Regions from separate parts of the Planococcus dechangensis genome, predicted to be linked through region 1. Evidence: riboswitches for the same ligand, from Rfam matches in the RefSeq annotation. Region 1 holds a riboswitch; each other region holds the start of a gene.
What was found. A riboswitch is a leader RNA that binds a small molecule or an ion and turns the genes downstream of it on or off. The one in region 1 is predicted to bind S-adenosylmethionine.

Region 2: it holds a riboswitch for S-adenosylmethionine, as region 1 does, so the genes downstream of both, ACFO5U_RS14720 (bifunctional homocysteine S-methyltransferase/methylenetetrahydrofolate reductase) here and mtnK (S-methyl-5-thioribose kinase) in region 1, are expected to answer to the same signal.
Region 3: it holds a riboswitch for S-adenosylmethionine, as region 1 does, so the genes downstream of both, ACFO5U_RS10030 (O-acetylhomoserine aminocarboxypropyltransferase/cysteine synthase family protein) here and mtnK (S-methyl-5-thioribose kinase) in region 1, are expected to answer to the same signal.
Region 4: it holds a riboswitch for S-adenosylmethionine, as region 1 does, so the genes downstream of both, acsA (acetate--CoA ligase) here and mtnK (S-methyl-5-thioribose kinase) in region 1, are expected to answer to the same signal.

Annotation. Positions count from the first base shown of each region.
Region 1 covers NZ_JBHSGL010000002.1:317,611-322,732, forward strand. Annotated here, with positions in the region: gene mtnA (S-methyl-5-thioribose-1-phosphate isomerase) at 1-780, opposite strand, end outside; gene mtnK (S-methyl-5-thioribose kinase) at 777-1,967, opposite strand; SAM riboswitch class I at 2,046-2,199, opposite strand; SAM riboswitch class I at 2,516-2,629, shown strand; gene ACFO5U_RS02135 (2,3-diketo-5-methylthiopentyl-1-phosphate enolase) at 2,700-3,923, shown strand; gene ACFO5U_RS02140 (2-hydroxy-3-keto-5-methylthiopentenyl-1-phosphate phosphatase) at 3,920-4,585, shown strand; gene ACFO5U_RS02145 (methylthioribulose 1-phosphate dehydratase) at 4,582-5,122, shown strand, end outside.
Region 2 covers NZ_JBHSGL010000015.1:61,490-66,611, forward strand. Annotated here, with positions in the region: gene ACFO5U_RS14710 (acyltransferase family protein) at 1-1,094, shown strand, start outside; gene ACFO5U_RS14715 (DUF6920 family protein) at 1,232-2,071, shown strand; SAM riboswitch class I at 2,177-2,279, shown strand; gene ACFO5U_RS14720 (bifunctional homocysteine S-methyltransferase/methylenetetrahydrofolate reductase) at 2,388-4,244, shown strand; gene metH (methionine synthase) at 4,225-5,122, shown strand, end outside.
Region 3 covers NZ_JBHSGL010000005.1:1,397,760-1,402,881, forward strand. Annotated here, with positions in the region: gene metX (homoserine O-acetyltransferase MetX) at 1-662, opposite strand, end outside; gene ACFO5U_RS10030 (O-acetylhomoserine aminocarboxypropyltransferase/cysteine synthase family protein) at 675-1,964, opposite strand; SAM riboswitch class I at 2,067-2,182, opposite strand; SAM riboswitch class I at 2,370-2,482, shown strand; gene ACFO5U_RS10035 (methionine ABC transporter ATP-binding protein) at 2,614-3,645, shown strand; gene ACFO5U_RS10040 (methionine ABC transporter permease) at 3,635-4,285, shown strand; gene ACFO5U_RS10045 (MetQ/NlpA family ABC transporter substrate-binding protein) at 4,370-5,122, shown strand, end outside.
Region 4 covers NZ_JBHSGL010000005.1:315,993-321,114, forward strand. Annotated here, with positions in the region: gene ACFO5U_RS04630 (long-chain-fatty-acid--CoA ligase) at 1-145, shown strand, start outside; gene ACFO5U_RS04635 (TVP38/TMEM64 family protein) at 181-735, opposite strand; gene ACFO5U_RS04640 (helix-turn-helix transcriptional regulator) at 764-1,531, opposite strand; SAM riboswitch class I at 1,813-1,921, shown strand; SAM riboswitch class I at 1,997-2,104, shown strand; gene acsA (acetate--CoA ligase) at 2,171-3,874, shown strand; gene ACFO5U_RS04650 (YeeE/YedE family protein) at 3,989-5,122, opposite strand, start outside.

The sequences.
Region 1 (5,122 bases):
ATATGCATGCGCGAGAAGCGCCAAATTGAGTGTGCCGATTTTATTAGCCGTGTCGCCGTTTGCCGTAATGCGGTCCGCGCCGACGATGATCGCTTCGATTCCTTTTGCGCCAATCGTGTGTGCCGCCATGCTGTCGGTGATGAGCGTGACGTCGACTCCTGCCTGCTGCAATTCCCAAACGGTCAAGCGCGCCCCTTGGAACAGCGGACGTGTTTCGCATGCGTACACTTCGAACTCGCGGCCGCGCTCTTTGCCGAGATGAAACGGTGCGAGTGCAGTGCCGTATTTGGCTGTCGCGATCGATCCCGCATTGCAGATTGTCATGACTTTTTCTTTCTCTGCGAGTAACTCGAGTGCATGTTCGCCGATACTGCGGCATGCCGCTTCGTCTTCATCGCGGATCAGCTGCGCCTCTTCGATCAGTTGCGCTTTTCCTTGCTCAACTGTTCTTGACTGATCGATGCGACTGACTAACCGTCCGATCGCCCATGCCAGATTGACCGCTGTCGGGCGGGAGGCGACAAGATAGGCTGCATCTTGTTTTACATAATGGCGGAATAAATCGATGTCTATCGTGTGGTGCCTCCTTGCCGCAAGTGCCAAGCCATAAGCGGCGGCAATGCCGATCGCCGGTGCTCCGCGCACTTTCAGCTGGAAAATCGCTTCGTGCACTTGTTCCAAAGTCTCGAGCGTTTCATAGTGGACCGTCTGCGGAAGCAGTCGCTGATCCAAAATGGCCAGTTGTTCATCTTTCCAGATGACCGATAATGGAATGGTCATTTGCTCAGCTCCTTAATCGCCGCTTCCAGCTCAGCAATGGACTGATAGCTCCGGCGCGTTTGAATCAAAGTTTCACCGGCTTTCAAGGTTTGCCGCTTGCGGTCGATTCGTGTCGCTTCATCTGCAATATCATCCAAGTCGCGGACATGCGCCAAGCCGATCGTCCGGCGGATCAATTCACATCCGGCAAAGCCAATCGCATCGTGGAAGATTTTTTCGATGGCGTATTCGCGGTAGCCGGCCGTCGTTTTATACGTTTCGATTCCGTCGCTTTCCCATAAGCTTGAAAACTGCTCTTCGAACACTTGCCACGTTTGGGTGATGTCTTGCACAATCAGTTCACGTTCTTCGCCGCTGCGGGTAATCGCCTGGACGATCAAATTGGCGAGAAACAAACCGATATCAAAGCCAATCGGCCCGTAGAAGGCGAACTCCGGATCGATGACCTTCGTATCGTGTTCGTCGACGAAAATGCTGCCGGTATGCAGATCGCCATGTAAAAGTGCTTCCGCTTCCGTCAAAAAGCTGCGCTTCAGTTTGGCCACTTCGAATTTCAGCGGCTGGTTGTCCCAAATTTCCTGTGCCGCTTCGCGCAGCGGCTCTTCGAAATCATTGGTGTCATGGTCGAAAAACGGGTCGGTGAAAATGAGGTCTTCCGTAATTTTGCACAGCTCCGGATTGGAGAACTCAGCCGCAAGCCGCTTTTTCTCAAACGGATGCAAACCGAAATCCGACGTGTAGAACAAGGTGTGCGCCAAATAACCGCCGATATGTTCCGCAAGCTTCGGGTAATGCTTGGCGTCGATCAACCCGTTGCGTAAAATCGTCAATTGCGATAAGTCTTCCATGACGGTGACAGCAAGCGCAGCATCCGTCGCATAAACTTCCGGCACACGGCCTTTCGCCAGTTTGCCGTGCAACTTCAAGGCATTCGCTTCAATGGTCGCGCGGTGAAGCGTCAGCGGCCAGCTTTCGCCGACGACTTTCGCATAAGGCAAGGCCTGTTTGATGATGAGCCCTTGCCCAGTGGCAGAATCGCTAATGCGGAATACATAATTTAAGTTGCCATCGCCGATTTCTTCGCATAACAGAGAAGCGGATGTCGCAAAGACTTCCAACTCCTGTGCCAGCGCAATTGCTTCTTGTTCAGTCAGTGCTTTATATGTAGACGGTGCTGTAATGGTCATATGGTTTGCCTCTTTTCTGTAGAATAATAAAAAGCCTCTTTCCCGAAAGAAAGAGGCGCAGAATAAGAGATCCCATGCCTCTTATCTCTCAGAAATGTACATTTCTGATGGAATTAGCACCGTGCCTTAAGGGGATCAAATCCCGGCGCCAAAGCGCCCCGTCTCACAACGGTATTACGGTCGGTTGCTGGGCGTCATCGGGCCATTCCCCTCTGCCTGCTCTTGATAAGAGTACTACTATGCAACATTATGAAGTTCTGAAACGAATGCTAGCATGATTCTGAATTCATTGTCAATAAAATATTTCGAAAAAATGAAAATCTTTCCGCTAAAGGCGAGTCCGCTACTCGGGTTGTCAATGTAACCAACCCACCACTTGGTCTTCCGTTGATATGCCGTACTGCTTGGATCGTCGATTAGTGGACGAACAAACTTCCCGAAATGACGTCAGGATATTTTTCAGATATTTTTGATATTGTCCGTTGACAGATGCTGCCTATCATGAAATAATCAGAATTACTTTGCAACACCCACAATTCCATATTCTATTCTTATTCAGAGCAGGTGGAGGGACAAGCCCTACGAAGCCCGGCAACCGGTCCAATGATGGACACGGTGCTAATTCTTGCAGCCAACGCAATTGATTGGCTGGGAAATAAGAAGGCGTTAATCATTAACCTCTTCTTGTTTATGAAGAGGTTTTTTTATGTCCACTAAGCAGGAGGGTTATTCATGAGCGGTGTTATCGCGACATATCAATTATTCGGCAAAGCCGGTTCATTCGAAAAAAAAGCAGAAGCCATTGCACTCGGTCTGACGGTCGGATCGTGGACCGATCTGCCATTGCTCGAGCAACAGCAATTGCAACAACATAAAGGGCGCGTCGTGTCGGTCGAAGAATTTTCGCACATCACCCACCCCGTACGTCCAGGCGTCATTCAAGCCCATTTGAAAATCCATTACCCGGCGGCCAATTTCTCAGCGGATCTGCCGGCTATTCTGACAACCGTCTTCGGTAAATTGTCGCTCGACGGCGAAATCAAATTGATCGACTTGGAATTTGAAGATTCCTTGCTCCGCCAGTTCCCGGGCCCACGCTTTGGCATCGACGGCATTCGTGAATTGCTCGGCGTCAGCGAGCGCCCGCTCGCCATGAGCATCTTCAAAGGCGTCATCGGCCGCGATCTCGATTATTTATCGGCACAGCTTCGCCAACAGGCACTCGGCGGCGTCGATTTGGTGAAAGACGATGAAATTTTATTCGACAATCCACTGACACCGTTTGACCAGCGCATCGCCGCAGCGCGTCATGTATTAGACGAAGTATACGCAGAAACCGGCCACCGCACGCTCTATGCCGTCAATTTATCCGGACGGACATCGAGCCTGCGAGATAAGGCGCGGCGGGCGCGTGAACTCGGTGCGGACGCTTTACTGTTTAATGTCCATGCCTACGGATTCGACGTCTTGCAGGAGCTGGCTGAAGATACGGAAGTAGCATTGCCGCTAATGGCGCATCCAGCGTTCAGCGGAGCGTATACTTCATCCGATTTTTACGGCGTTTCCACTGCGCTCGCACTCGGCAAATTGACACGCTTGGCCGGGGCCGACTTTAGCTTGTTTCCCTCCCCTTACGGCAGTGTGGCACTCGAGAAAGAAACAGCGTTGCAGCTCGGGCGTGAACTGGTCAGCGACGGCCCATTAAAGCGCAGCTTCCCGGTGCCATCCGCCGGCATCCACCCGGCACTTGTGCCGCTGCTGTTGGAAGATTACGGCATCGATAGCATCATCAATGCTGGAGGCGGCGTCCACGGCCATCCGGACGGTGCTGCTGCCGGCGGCAAAGCGTTCCGCCAAGCGATCGACGCCGCACTGCAAGGACAGGCTTTAACAGAAGCCGCCAAACAACAGGAAGAATTACAAAAAGCTTTAGTACTATGGGGTGAGACCGTATGAACAAGCCAGTAATATTTTGCGACTTCGATGGAACGGTGACTTCCCGCGATAATTTGATCGCCATTATGAAAGAGTTCGATCCGCCGGGTTGGGCGCCGATAAAAGATCAGATTTTAGATCAGCGAATTTCCATACGCGAAGGCGTCCAGCAAATGTTTTCCTTGCTGCCGTCTTCCACCAAGCAACAAATCATCAACTATGCGCTCGAACAAGCGGAAATCCGCGAAGGCTTCGCCGATTTCGTCGCCTATACGAAACGCCATGATATTCCGCTCTATATCGTTAGCGGCGGCATCGATTTTTTCATCTACCCATTGCTCGAGCCATACGGTCCATTCGCTGGCATTTATTGCAACGAAGCGGATTTCTCGGGCGATACAATTCACATTAATTTCCCGCACGGATGCGACGACCAATGCGACAGCCAAGGCTGCGGATGCTGCAAGCCGTCCGTCATGCGCCGTATCATGTCGGAGCCATCGACGAGCATCGTTATCGGTGACTCCATCACCGACCTGCAAGCCGCCAAGCAAGCGGATCTCGTCATCGCCAGGGATTTCCTCGTCGACAAATGCGAGGAGCTCGGCATTGCCTACGAAGCATTCGAAAGCTTCCACGACGTGACGGATATTCTCGACGCCAAGCTAGGGGTGATTTCATGAGCGCTTACGACACCCGCTGGCAAGAGCTCGCCGAAGTGAAACGGGCACTCGCCGCGCGCGACTGGTTCATGGGCACGAGCGGCAATTTGGCGATTAAAGTGTCGGATGAGCCGCTTGAATTTCTCGTCACCGCCAGCGGCAAAGACAAATACAAGGAAACAAACGAAGATTTCCTGCTCGTCGATGCACACGGACAGCCCGCACAAGCTAGCGCGCTCAAGCCTTCCGCCGAAACTTTGCTGCACCAAGCCATTTATTCAAAAACATCAGCGGGCTGCAGCCTGCACGTCCATACCGTTGCCAACAACGTCATCTCGGAACTATATGGTGATGAGGGAGTCATCCAATTCCAAGGCCAGGAGCTCATCAAAGCGTTCGGCTTATGGGAACAAGATGCCACACTGTCGATTCCGATCATCCCGAACCACGCCGACATCCCAAAGCTTGCAGATGAGTTCAGAAACTTCGTCAACGCCGATAAAGGCGCTGTCCTCATCCGCAACCACGGCATCACCGTGTGGGGGACAGATGCTTTTG
Region 2 (5,122 bases), on a different contig from region 1:
GCATTTCCTACGGATTTTACTTATGGCATTGGCCGCTGCTGGTGTTCTATTATGCGTATTTCAATACGGAAACGGTTTCTGCACTCGGCGGTTTGAGCATCCTGGCGCTGACTTTCGTGTTGTCGGTCATTACGATCCGGCTCGTGGAAGCGCCGGTGCGCAATTTGCCGGTCAAACAGTCGAAAAGGCGTTTATCGAAAGTGCTTGTGGCGATGATGTTGCCGGCGCTGCTCGTCGGCTTGTCATGGAGCGTATTTGTTCAAGCGAGCACGGGTGGCAGCTTTACGACAGAAGACAATCCAGGCGCACGCGCCGTTCTAGAAGGCGTCCAGCCGACTAGAGGTGCGGATGTGCAGCCGGATTTCCTGACAGCGAAACAAGACTTGCCGACGTTTTACGGTGAGGATGATTGCACGACAAACGGCGGCAAAAGCACCGATATTAAAGACTGTTCGTTCGGTGTGACGGAAAACCCTGAACATGTCGTGGCGCTCGTTGGCGGTTCGCATTCAGGGCATTGGTTCCCGGCACTCGAAGAAATTGCGGAAGAATTGAATATGCGCATCGATGTATACATCAAAGATGCGTGCCGTTTTACTGCAGATGATTTCGGTGAGCTGCTGACCGAATCGTGCATGGAGTGGAACGATAATTTGGAACAGCATTTGCTGCAAGATCCGCCGGACACGATCTTTACGACTGCGACAGTCGGTAAAGGGGATACTGTACCTGTAGGGTATATCGACAAATGGCAGCGTTTCGAAGGAATCTCCGACATTTTCGCGGTGCGCGACAATCCGCGCATGAAAGTCGACCCGACAAAGTGTTTGGAAAACTTGAGCCAGGCGAACTGCTCCGTGCCGCGCGACAAAGCGCTGGCTGATGTGGTGCCTTGGGAAAATACACAAGGCATTCCGGAAAACGTCTCGTTCGCCGACCTCTCTGAATATTTCTGTACGGATACAAACTGTCCGCCGGTCATCGGCAATGTGCTCGTCTACCGTGATCAACACCATTTGACGACGCTGTACTCGAGAACTTTAGGCCCAGCGTTGAAAGAACATCTTGAACCGGCTTTAAATGACGCTTCCTAATTTTAAACGCTCCCGCGATTTGTGGGGGCGTTTTTTCTATTGGCTGGCTCTGGCAGGGATAAATGATCTCGTGTCGAAAGCTATAGTCAGGAACGAGTGGTGCAAAAGCACAGTCAAAACGGAAAGGGGTATAGCACATGAAACGCATATGGCCGGTTCTTGGGTTGTCGCTTAGTATGGTTGGCGTGTTTGGGGCGTATCGTAAGTACAAAAATTTAACAGCGGAAGAAAAGCCGACGTGGCCGGAAGTCCGCCTTGCCGGAGCCGTCACACAGGAAATGGCGGAGGCGCTGCCGGAGCCGATGGCAAAATGGCTCGGGAAAATCGGCGTGATCGGTCGTGAGCAAGTGATGGCGGTGTACATCAAGCAGACGGGTTGGATGAAGACTAAGCCTGAGCAGACAGAATGGGCCGAATCGAAAGCGGAGCAATACAGTTTTGTCGAGCCGCCGTCGTTTTATTGGAAGGCGCGCATGAAAATGGATGGCTTATCAGTGACCGGATCTGACAGTTTCCGCGACGGGCGAGCAGGCATGCGTATCCGTTTTGCAGGACTGGTGCCGATCAACCGCCAGATGCCGGATGGCAAATTGAATGAGTCGGCGCTGCAGCGGTTTTTGATGGAGATGGTGTGGCTGCCGGGACTCGTCTTTAGCCCGTACGTGAAATTTACGAAAAGCACTGCGCATTCAGTGGATGCAGAAATGACGTACAATGAATCGATCGCAAAAGTAACGTTCGAGTTTGATGAACAAGGGCGCATAAAGCGTGCGCGTGCGATGCGCTATAAAGAAGTGGACGAAGAATCGGTTCGCTTGCCGTGCATTGCCGAAGTGCATGACTGGCAGACGGTCGACGGCATCGAAATTCCGCGCCGCGTCGATATTACATGGATAATCGATGGACGCCCGTTCACTTGGTATAAATTTACGGTGGACGGGGCGAAAATCAACCCGAGTGTGCCGGCATCCTGGTGAGAATAGTGGAAAGGTAACAGAAAGTTCTTTGTTTTTTGACTAATCACCTTGACCCGATTCACCACAGGGGGTATCATGTGGGAATACTAAAAATTGCATAGTGAATTCTTATCTAGAGAAGTCGAGGGACTGGCCCGATGACGCTTCAGCAACCAGCCGCTAGCGGTCAGGTGCTAAATCCAGCAGGCATGCGCCTGGCAGATGAAAAGGAACGAGTCCGATATCGTAAAGCCTTCTTTTTCATGGAAGGCTTTTTTTGTTTCATATCGAAGCAATTTGACAACAGGCAGAAACCAAAACCGGAGGAGGACAAAACATGTTATTAGATGAACTGAACAAACGGATGCTGACGGCAGACGGCGCCATGGGAACGCTTTTGTACTCTTACGGCATTGAATACTGCAACGAGGAATTGAATATCCAGCGCCCCGAAGTGATCGAAAAGATCCACCGCGATTATATCGCTGCCGGAGCGGACATTATCCAAACGAACACGTACGGCGCCAATGCACATAAGCTCGCCCGCTACGGCCTCGAAGGACAAGTCGAGTCAATCAATAAAGCGGCTATCGCAATCGCCAACAAAGCCGCCAAAGACGGGGGGCAATTTGTCGTCGGCACAATCGGCGGCATCCGCGGCATCCGCAAAAGCGATGCGACCTTGGACGAAATCATAGCCATGGTCGACCAGCAAGCGCAACATTTATTATCGGGCGACCCGGACGGTTTGCTGCTTGAAACCTACTACGATTTTGAAGAACTCGCCGCCACCATCAGCCATTTGAAAACTTTGACCGATGCGCCGCTCATCGCGCAATTATCGATGCACGAACCGGGCGTCTTGCAAAACGGCATGAGCTTGAACGAAGGCTTGCACCGCCTCGAAGCGCTCGGTGCAGAAATCGTCGGGGTCAATTGCCGGCTTGGCCCGCACCACACCATACAGGCGTTCGAGGGCGTCGAACTGCCGAAAAAAGCTTTTTTGTCGGCGTATCCGAATGCTTCATTGCTAGACATCGAAGACGGCCGCATCGTCTATGAATCAGATGCCGATTATTTCGGCCGCGCGGCACTTTTGCTGCGCGAAGAAGGTGTGCGTTTGATTGGCGGCTGTTGCGGCACGACGCCGAAACATATCGAAGCGGTGAAAAAGCGCATCGGCCATCTGCAGCCGATTACCGAAAAGAAAGTCGAAGAGAAAAAGCCAATCGTCATCCGTGAAGCGGAGGCGTTAAAAGACAAACCCTTGCACGAAAAAGCGAAAACCGAGCGGACCATCATCGTTGAACTCGATACGCCGCGCCATTTGGACATTGACAAATTCCTCGAAGGCTCGAAAGCACTCGACGCAGAAGGCATCGATGCCTTGACCATGGCGGACAATTCGCTGGCCTCGCCGCGCATCAGCAATATGGCGATGGGTTCCATCATCAAACACAAGCAAGACGTCAGACCTCTTGCGCACATCACTTGCCGCGACCGCAATTTGATCGGTTTGCAATCGCATTTGATGGGACTGGATGCACTCGGCATCCACGATATTCTGGCTGTCACCGGCGACCCGACCAAAGTCGGAGATTTCCCCGGCGCAACAAGCGTTTACGACGTGTCGAGCATGGAATTGATCCAGTTGATCAAACAGCTGAATGAAGGGATTTCGTTCTCCGGCAAGCCGCTGCGCAAAAAAGCGAATTTCTCGGTCGCAGCAGCGTTCAACCCGAATGTCCGCGTCGTCGAACGCGCCGTCCAGCGGCTGGAGAAGAAAATCGAAGCGGGCGCGGATTATTTCATTTCACAGCCGGTGTATACGAAAGAGAAGATTATTGAAATCTACGAAGCGACGAAGCATCTGGAGACGCCCATTTTCCTTGGGGTCATGCCGCTGACGAGCATTCGCAGCGCGGATTTCCTGCATAACGAAGTGCCGGGCATCAAGCTGTCGGAAGATGCACTCGACCGCATGCGCGCATGCGGCGAAGACAAAGACAAGGCGACGGCAGAAGGCATCCAAATCGCCAAAGAATTGATCGACACGGCGGCGGAATTGTTCCACGGCATTTATTTGATCACACCGTTTGTCCGCTATGACATGACGGTCGAATTGATCCGCTACATCCGCCAACTAGATATAGAGAAAGCGAGCGATGGCCAATATGTCAAAACATCTCATTGAACAACAGCTAGAAAAGCGCATTTTGATCATCGACGGAGCGATGGGAACGATGATCCAGAACGCGGACCTATCCGCGGAAGATTTCGGCGGGGAGGAATATGACGGCTGCAACGAATATTTGAACATCGTCCGCCCTGACGTTCTAGAAGGGGTCCATGATGCGTACCTAGAAGCAGGCGCCGACATCATCTGCACGAATACATTCGGAGGCACACCGGTCGTCCTCGACGAATATGGACTCGGAGACCGAGCAGCGGAAATCAATAAAAAAGCGGTGGAAATCGCTAAGATCAGCCAGGCAAAATACTCGACGCCGGAATGGCCGCGTTTTGTAGCGGGTGCACTCGGGCCGACGACGAAAACCTTGTCGGTGACCGGCGGCATTACGTTTGATGAATTAAAGCAAGATTTTCAAGTGCAGGCGAAAGCGCTGATTGAAGGAGGCGCAGACTTGCTGCTGCTCGAAACGAGTCAGGACATGCTTAACGTCAAAGCGGCGACGATCGCGATACGCGATGCGTTCGAAGAAACGGGGATAGAGCTTCCGGTGATGATTTCCGGAACGATCGAACCGATGGGCACGACGCTCGCCGGTCAGACGATCGAAGCGTTTTATGTGTCAATCGAGCATATCAAGCCGCTTTCTGTCGGCTTAAACTGTGCGACAGGCCCAGAATTCATGACCGACCATTTGCGTTCATTGTCCGAATTATCATCAGGTTACGTCAGCTGTTACCCGAATGCCGGGCTGCCGGACGAGGAAGGCCATTACCACGAAACGCCGGAATCCTTGTCCAAAAAACTGCGCGGCTTTGCCGAAAAAGGCTGGCTCAATGTCGTCGGCGGCTGTTGCGGCACGACGCCTGCGCATATTGCGG
Region 3 (5,122 bases), on a different contig from region 1:
CCAAAGCGGCCATTGAATAATTTTCCGCTGCGGTATGTCACCATGCCGGCCATGCGGGCAATTTCGAATCCTTTGAGCTGGATTTCCGGATTATACGCGCCCCCTTTGAATTCCGGATCATTTTTAATCGCTTGGATGCCAATGTGGTTGAACGCGACCCCATAATCGCAGTAATAAGGCGTCACTGCAAGCGCAATCGCCGTATCGAGAAACTCTGGATACAGCCTTGCCCATTCCAAAGTTTTCATGCCGCCCAGTGATCCGCCAATGACGGCTGCCAGATGATCGATGCCCAAAGCTTCCAGCGCCTTGCGCTCTGCTTTGACCATATCACGGATTGTCAGCTCAGGAAACGCTGCACGGTAAGGATGCCCTGTTTCGGGATTGATCGATGACGGGCCCGTCGAACCATTGCATCCGCCAAGCACATTAAAGGTAATGACTTGGAACAAGTCGGTATCCACCGCTTTGCCGGGACCGATAAGCCCTGCCCACCAGCCTGGCTGCACTGAAGTGCCGACTGCATATTGGTCGCCTGTCAATGCGTGGCAAATCAGAATCGCCGGCGCCGTTTTATTGCCGACATGCTCATATGCCAATTCCACTTCAGGTAAACTATCGTTCGATTCCAGCGTCAGCCGGCCGATGGATACTGTCGTCATTCGAATCCCTCCTTACGCGTTTGTGAGTATCGCTACTTGGATGGCTTGTTCCAAATCAGCGATCAAATCTTCGTGATTTTCCAAACCGACTGACAAACGGATCAATTCTTCTGTAACCCCGCTGTTTTTCAGTTCTTCTGCCGTCAATTGCTGGTGCGTCGTCGAAGCCGGGTGGATGATCAGCGATTTGGCATCGCCGACATTCGCCACATGAGACCACAGGTTGACTCCATCAATCACTTTACGACCGGCATCTCTTCCCCCTTTGATGCCAAAGTTGACGATCGAACCGTAGCTGTTTTTCAAGTATTTCTTCGCAAGTTCACTTGAAGGATGATCTTCGAATCCAAGGTAGTTGACCCATTCCACTTGAGGATGGTCTTTCAAATATTCCGCTACCTTTTGTGCATTGCTTGCATGGCGCGGGATGCGCAAGTGTAAAGTTTCAAGCCCCTGCAGCAGTGCATGTGCGCTGTCTGCGCTGAGAGTCGGCCCGAAATCGCGCAATAATTGAACGCGCAGTTTCGTCGCAAACGCAGCGTCCGGAACATCGATACCGAAGCGGATACCGTGGTAGGATTCATCCGGTTGTGTGTAGTTCGGGAAGCGCGGGTTGTCCCAGTTGAAGCGGCCCGCATCTACAGCGACACCGCCGATGGTCGTGCCGTGCCCTCCGATCCATTTTGTTGCCGAATGGATGACCACATCTGCACCGAATTCGATCGGGTTGCTGACGAACGGTGAAGCGAATGTGTTATCGATCAATAGCGGAATACCGTTTTCATGGCCGATTTGTGCGACGCGTTCAACATCAAATACGTTCAGGCTCGGATTTCCGATGATTTCACCGAAGAAAGCTTTTGTCTTGTCGGTAATTGCAGCACGGAAATTTTCCGGGTCGGTCGCATCGACGAACTTTGTCGTAATACCGTAGCGCGGCAATGTGTTAGCGAATAGATTATAGGTGCCTCCATATAGATTGCTATCGGCGACGATTTCATCTCCGGCTTCCGCAACGTTCAATACCGAAAATGCGATTGCTGCCATGCCCGATGATAGAGCGACTGCCGCTGTGCCGCCTTCAAGCAAGGCGACGCGCTGTTCGAATACATCTACAGTAGGGTTCATGATACGTGAGTAGATATTGCCAGTTTCTTTCAAACCGAATAAGTTTTGTGCGTGCTCTGTATCTTTAAAGACATAGGAAGTTGTTTTATGGACTGGAACTCCACGCGAACCTGTTACTTGATCTGGTTCCTGTCCGCCGTGCAATAAGAGTGTTTCGGGTTTAAAATTTGTCATTGTGAGTTCCTCCTGATTTTTTATAATTTTTGTAAAAGGTGAGGAGGACATAGAAAAGACCCTCTTCAGAAAGAAGAGGGCCGTCATATACGGATTTACCTCCTCTCATCTTTCAGCGCTGCACATGCAGTACTGTAGGATTTAGCACCTTTCCAGACGGTTGTCTGTTGGTTGCCGGGCATCGCAGGGCCTATTCCCTCCGCCACTCGTGATAAGAGTATGAAACTATTTTTTTGCTTGTGGAAAAGTATAGAGGACATAGCCGTTTAAAGTCAAGTGTATTTGTCGAAAAATTTTAACTACTATATAAGCGATATTTCCGCTAAAAGTTTTTTCACAAAGCGGTTGACATTTTCCTTATTTCGAAATAAAGTAGGAATCACGAATTGAATAGCTTACATCACTTTCTTATCCAGAGAAACCGAGGGACAGGCCCTTTGACGTTTCGGCAGCAGATTCGCAAATTCGCGAAAACTGTGCTAATTCCTGCAAATGCTCTAGCATTTGGAAGATGAGAATGAGATGGTTTCATAATTGGAGCCTTCTTTTTTCTTGTGCATAAGAAAAAAGAGGGCTCTTTTTCGTTATTTCAGGAAAGTGTTCGTTCGCATTTATTCGAATCGTTACAGGCAGCCATAGGAGGGACACCATGATTCAATTTGAAGCAGTCAAGAAAACATATGTATCCGGTAAACAGGAAGTCCATGCGCTTAATGGCATCGACTTGACCGTTGAAACCGGTGAAATTTACGGCGTCATCGGTTTTAGCGGCGCAGGGAAAAGCTCATTGATCCGGACAGTCAATTTGCTCGAACGCCCTACTTCCGGGCGTGTATTTATCCACGGAGAAGACATCTCCGCTTTAACCGCTAAAAAAATCCGAGACATCCGTAAAGATATCGGCATGATTTTCCAGCATTTTAACTTGCTCGACTCGAAAACGGTGCATCACAATATCGCGATGCCGCTGTTGCTTGCCAAAATGCCAAAAACGGAAATCGACCGCAAAGTTACAGAGCTTCTTGAATTTGTCGGACTGGCTGACCAGGCAAGAAAATACCCGGACCAATTGTCCGGCGGCCAGAAGCAGCGAATCGGCATCGCCAGAGCGCTTGCAACCAACCCTTCGATTCTTTTGTGCGACGAAGCGACTTCCGCTCTCGATCCGCAAACGACACAATCGATTTTAGACTTGCTGCGGCGCATCAATAAAGATTACAACATTACCATTTTGCTCATCACCCATGAGATGGGCGTCATCCGGGAAATTTGCGACAAAGTAGCGGTCCTTGAAGAAGGGCGCGTGATTGAGCAAGGCAGCGTCTTCGATGTTTTCACGAAACCGCAGCACGCAACGACCAAACGCTTTGTCCGCTCCGTCATGAACGATGAATTGCCCGAGTCCTTACTCGACCAAATCTATAAAAACGATCAAAAGCGTCCGATTTACCGCGTCCAGTTTACCGGCACTTCCGTCGGCCAGCCATTCATGTCGCGCGTGTCGCGGGAATTCAATCTCGATTTAAATGTCTTGTTCGGTAATATCACTGAGCTCCAAGGCATTCCTTATGGCAATTTAATCGTTGAATTCGACGGCGCTCGCGCTGAGATCGACCGTGCACTCGCTTCGATCCGCAACGACAATATCCTGGTAGAGGAGGTTCAGCAGCATGCAGGTTAATCAATCGCAAATTTTAGAAGCATTATGGGAAACACTTTATATGACCGGTGCTTCGTTTGTATTCTCACTCGTCATTGGATTGCCGCTGGGCATATTGCTCGTCGTCACTAGAAAAGGGCATCTGCTGGAAAATGAAGTGGTCTTCAACATATTGAACATTGTCATCAACATATTCCGCTCGATTCCGTTCATTATTTTGATGGTCGCAATCATCCCATTGACACGGCTCATTGTCGGCACGTCGATCGGAACTGCCGCAGCCATCGTACCTTTAGTGTTTTACGCAGGGCCATACATTGCACGACTCATAGAAAACTCGCTGCTCGAAGTCGATAAAGGCGTTATCGAAGCGGCCCAGGCAATGGGGGCATCACCAGGGCAAATCATTTTCCGCTTTCTTATTCCGGAAGCACTCAGCTCGCTTGTCCTGGCTCTGACCATAGCTATCGTCGGTTTGATCGGTGCCTCCGCTATGGCTGGTGCTATCGGCGGCGGTGGGCTCGGAGACTTGGCCATCACTTACGGCTACCAACGCTTCGACACCATGGTCATGTTCTTGACGGTTGCAATACTCGTCGTACTCGTCCAAGGTGTCCAATCACTCGGCAACTTGATGTCACGCCGTGTGCGTCGCAGTTGAACCGAAAACATCAATAACATCATTACTGAATATATTTTAATCCCTTTCTAACCATAAACTTAAAACCCACTGGAGGATTTCATTATGAAAAAAATTACAGCTCTTTTTGCAACAGCCGGCTTAGCTACTCTACTCACCGCATGCGGAGGCGACGATTCCGCCGACGGCACTACTACCGTCACACTCGGCATCAGCGGTTCGGATACAACCATTTGGGATTATGTCGGTGACAAGGCCGCTAAAGAAGGCATCGAACTCGACATCATCACGTTCTCGGATTATGTGGCACCGAACTTGGCACTTGCTGAAGGCGAACTTGACTTGAACGCCTTCCAAACGATTTCTTATTTCGATGAATTTGTCGAAGAACATAATGTCGACATCGTGCCGATCGGCTCTACCGTCATCGCACCGATGGGCTTGTACTCCGAAAAGTACGAATCGATCGATGAACTTCCGGACGGCGCACAGATTGCAATGCCGAATGAAGCGACCAATATGGGCCGCGCGTTGCTCTTGCTCGATGAAGCAGGACTCATCACCTTATCTGAAGATGCCGGTTTAACAGGAACGGCTCAAGACATCATCGACAACCCGAAAAACATTGAAATCATGCCGATGACTTCCGGCCATACCCCACGCGCCATGGCGGATGTCGAAGCATCTATCATCAATAACGGCGTCGCGATCGATGCCGGCTTGAATCCATCGGAAGACCCGATTGCACGCGAAAGCGACACTGCAAAACCGTATATCAACTTGATCGCCGCACAAGCAGGGCAAGAAGATAACGAAGCCTATCAGCGCATCGTCGAACTATACCAAGAAGAAGATACT
Region 4 (5,122 bases), on a different contig from region 1:
TGATTACACGCGCGAAAACATGTCACGCTTTAAAGTGCCGAAATCGGTTGATTTTGTCGAGGGATTGCCAAAGACAGCGACCGGCAAGCTGCAAAAGTTCCAATTGCGGGAAATGTACTGGGGCGGCGGCAAAAAAGTCAATTAACGAATAAAAAGCGAGCGCCCCATTGGCGCTCGCTTTTATGTGGAATCTAATGATGCGCTCTTGCGTTTGCGAAAGAGCGCAAGAGCGGCAATGACGGCCACCCCTATCCCCAAGACGCTGTAGAGCATGCGTGTCGGCAATAAAACAGTCAACCCGAACGCCACCGCGATCTCCAGTGCCACCGCTGGCAATTTGCCGAGTGAACTTGCGGCAAAAAATAGCGGAGTTGAGATAGGGGTGACGGCTGCGCCTGCTGTTACAACACCGGACGGCACAAACGGCACGAGGCGCAGCAATAGCACCGACCAAAAAACGCTCTTTGTTTGTTGGCGCTGGAAAAACCGGAACCAGCGGTGTTGCTGCCAGGAGAGCGGAATGAGCTTGGCTCCGTAACGGTAAAGCCAAAATCCGCATAAGGCGCCCAAAATTTCTCCGCTCACGGACAACACGCTGCCCCCGATTAACCCGAAGCGGTCGAGGTTGACTGGCGTGACGAGCAAACTCGGGATAAAACCAAGCGCACCGATAGCGATATTGAATAGCAGCAGGGCCGCAAATTCCAATGAGCGGTACATTAATTCGATGGTCATAACATAAATAGTCTCCTTTAAAGTGGCATTACAGGCCATCCGCTTGCTTCATGCGGTAGCGTTTAGGGGTTGTGCCGCTAAAGCGCGTGAAGGCGGCATGGAACTGCGTCGCGCTCTTATAGCCGCAGAGGGAAGCGATGGACGAAACGTCATGATCTGTTGCCAGCAATAACTGCTGTGCGCATTCCATGCGGCAGCGGATGACAAACTGAAGCGGCGTCTCGTGGCATTGTTCTTTGAATTTGCGGCTAAAATGAAACTTGCTGAGGCCTGTCCGTGCCGCTGTTTCGGATAGTGAAAACGGCAAATGGCACGTTTCTTCTAAGTTATGCAAGAGATGAGGCAATCGAAACGACTCAACAGGATTTGTTAAACGAGCCACTTGGGCCAGGCCGACCTCCAACAGCAAAAGCTCCACAATCTTTTGGCCTTTGCCGAATGACGCTGACGGCGCTTGCTGTTCCCGCTCCAGTTCCGCAAACAGCGCACTGGTATAAATGGGACTGGCTGGTCTGGCCCGTTGAACAGAAGCCGCTTTAACAGATAACGCGAAAATCAGTTTTTTGATGGGCTGCGGATCGTCCACAACAACCAGACGGTGCCAATAGCCCGCCGGAATCAGTAGCAGATCACCTGCAGACAGCACCAGTCGACGGTCGGAGAGTTCAATTTCCAGTGTGCCGCGTTCCACCCACAACAGTTCCGCCGTCTTGTTGTGGCGGTGGAGCGGAGTGGCGACGGCCTCAGGTAACGGATTAGGGGAATCAATGGTTCGGATAAAATACGATACTGGCATAAGCACCCACTCTTTTCATTTAGTAGACTTTCTTGATTATAGCAAGAATCAAGAGCTGGGAGCGGGTTTCTTCGAACATCGCCATGGAAATTCTGCACGATGCGCAATAATTGATAAAAGGTTCTGTCCGTTCCAGCATATGATTTACTTGACGCACAAGTTAATACCGATTATAAAAGTCGGAAAACAAGGAATATTTCAAGTTATTTGGAAAAAATGTTTGACATTCCAGAATCGCTGCCTTACCATTGTCGACATAGCGAATTTCATAGACAATTATCATCTTATCGAGAGCGGCGGAGGGAATTGGCCCTGTGAAGCCCGGCAACCGGCAAGTCTTTCTTGCACAGGTGCTTCTTCCAACAGGCGAATGCGTCTGGAAGATAAGAGAAGGCACAGCAGACCTTCTCTCGTAGAGGTCTGTTTTTTGTTTTGGCTATTCGTTTTTCAATTACATAGCAACACTTCTTATCAAGAGTGGTGGAGGGATCAGGCCCGACGAAACCCAGCAACCGGCAAGCGATGCTTGCACAGGTGCTACTTCCTGCAGTCCGCGAGGCTGAAAGATAAGTTGAGGACCGAACCCCCTCTTCTTTTGATGAGCGGGGTTTTTTCTATAACTAAAAGGAGGCACATCACATGAGCAATCGATCATTGGCACCAAGCTTTCAACCCAGGAACAAGCCGAACTTGCAGAATTATGACCAGGCACGCAGTTCCTTTTCATGGCAGCAAGTGGAAAAGCAATTCACTTGGAGTGAGACAGGAAAAGTCAACATGGCCCATGAATGCATCGACCGGCATGTCGAGGACGGCTTTGGCGGCAAAACGGCCCTTCACTATATCAACGGCGAATACGAGGAGCGTTGGACATTTGACGAATTGAAAAGACAAACCGACCGCGTCGCAGCAGCACTACACAGTAAAGGCGTCCGCCGGGGCGACATCGTCTTTATTTTCCTGCCGAAAAATGCCGATTGCTATATCGCCATGCTGGCGGTAGTGAAGCTCGGCGCCATCGCCGGTCCGTTGTTCGAAGCGTTCATGGAAGAAGCTGTGCGCGACCGCATCCAAGACTGCGCAGGGCGCTTCATCATCACCGACCCGGATCTAGCCGTGCGCATACCACGGGATGATTTGCCGTCTTTGGAGAAAGTCTTTATTACCGCCAGCGCCGAGCGCTGCCGGTCGGGTGAAATTTCATTGGCAGAGCTGGTAGAACAAACCACTGACAATGGCTTTTCGACCGAATGGGTAGACTTGGAAGACCCACTCAACATCCATTACACGAGCGGCTCGACCGGTAAACCGAAAGGCATCATCCATGCACACCGCGCGATGATCCATCAATACCAGACCGGCCACTGGGTGCTCGACTTGAAAGAAGACGATGTCTATTGGTGCACGGCGCACCCAGGCTGGGTAACGGGAACGGTCTATGCGATTTTCGCCCCTTGGCTGAACCGCGCCACCATCGTCGTCAACGGCGGGCGCTTTGATGCTGATTCTTGGTACGCCACGATCGAACGGGCGAAGGTCACGGTTTGGTACAGTGCGCCAACCGCGTTCCGCATGCTGAAATCGGCAGGGGACGGGGTGTTGGCGCGTTATGAGCTCGGTTCGTTGCGCCACATCCTCAGCGTCGGCGAACCGCTGAACCCGGAAGTGATTTATTGGGGAAGCGAGCAGTTAGGCCTGCGAATTCATGATACATGGTGGATGACTGAAACCGGCGCCCAGTTGATCGTCAATTTGCCGTCTGAAATCATTAAGCCAGGTTCCATGGGGCGACCGTTCCCCGGCATTACGGTCAGCATCCTGAACGATCAAGGCGAGGTGTTGCCAAACGGGGAAATCGGCCATTTGGCGATCCGCGCTCCGTGGCCGGGCATCATGCGAGAAGTGTGGCAAAACGAGGCCAAATACAATTCGTATTTCCAGTTCGACGGTTGGTACTTGTCCGGCGACTTGGCGATCCAAGACGAGGACGGCTATATCTTCTTCCAAGGCCGCAGCGACGACATGATCAATTCCTCGGGTGAGCGCATCGGCCCGTTTGAAGTGGAAAGCAAATTGCTTGAACATGCAGCGGTCGCAGAAGCGGGCGTGATCGGCAAGCCGGATGCACTGCGCGGCGAAATCGTCAAGGCGTTTATTGTGCTCAATAGCGGTTATGCGCACAGTCCCGAATTGATCGAAGACATTCGCTTGTTTGTCCGTTCGAAACTGTCCGCCCACGCTGCACCGCGTGAAATCGAAGTGATCGAGGAATTACCGAAGACGAAAATCAGCGGCAAGATTTTGCGCAGGGAGCTGAAAAGCCGTGAACCTATCGAGCAGTAAATCAGAGTTATGGCTTGCAGCTTTTCTAAATGAACAAATCCAATCAAAAAGGAGGCGTTCCCCGTGGGGGGACGCCTCCTTTTCTATACTTAACTAAAATGCCATATAAACTGGCTAGCACACCGAATCGTTGGATTTCGGGACCGATAAGCCGAACAGCGGCCGCAAGTAAAGTGCGAAAAATGTACCGGCGAGTGCGAGTATTCCCCATACATAGCCGTGCAGGCTAAATGAGGCGATACCGCCGAAATAAGCACCGATGTTGCAGCCGAACGCGAGACGCGCCCCGTAGCCCATCATCAAACCTCCGACAACGGATGCCCAGAAGTTGCCGGCAGTAATTTTGGTGAACTTGAACAAGCCGCCGGCAGCCGATGCCAGAAAGGCACCGAGGATCACACCAAAGTTCAAGATGGTCGTAGAATCGGCGAAAATGGACGATTCGAGCATGGCGGCATTCGCCCCTTGCCAGTAGCCCCAGCTTGCGACGTCCATGCCGAAGAATTCAGCGATTTTAGACCCCCATAGCGCAAATGCGGATGTGATGCCCCACGGCGTGCCGCGCGTCATCAAAGTCAAAGCATTCAATACGGCAAGCGCCACAGCGGCAATGACGAGCGGCCAAGAGCCGCGGAAAATCCGTCTCCAGCCCGTTGCGGTCGGAAGCGGCGCCATTTTCGGTGCGCGTTTCTTTTTCTCGATCACTAAAGTGATCCATGCAATCAAGCCGAACAACGCGATCGACACCAGCCAAGCCCCGCTGTAGCCGAGACCTGTCGAAGTGGCAAGGGAAATCGGCTCAAATGCCGGCATGTCCTCTGTCCAAAACGGCAAATGGTAAGCACCGATCGTCGTTCCGATAATGAAGAATAACAGCGTGACGAACATGACGGAGCGGCCACCCCCGATCGCATAAAGCGTACCGGAAGCGCAGCCACCGCCAAGCTGCATGCCGATGCCGAAGATGAACGCACCGACGACTAAGCTGACGCCGACAGGAGACACATACCCTGAGACACCGGTGCCGAAGAATGAATAGCCATATGCCAAGATCGGGGCGAATAAAGTGACCGCCACCGCCAGCATGAGCATATGCGAGCGCATCGCCTGGCCGTTGCCGACCGACATGAAGCGGCGGAATGCCGAAGTAAAGCCGAAACGTGCATGGAACAAGGTATAGCCAAGCAGCAGCCCGAGACCGAGCAAGATGGTTTGGGACACATGCTGCGTGGCGAGCAAGTACACTGT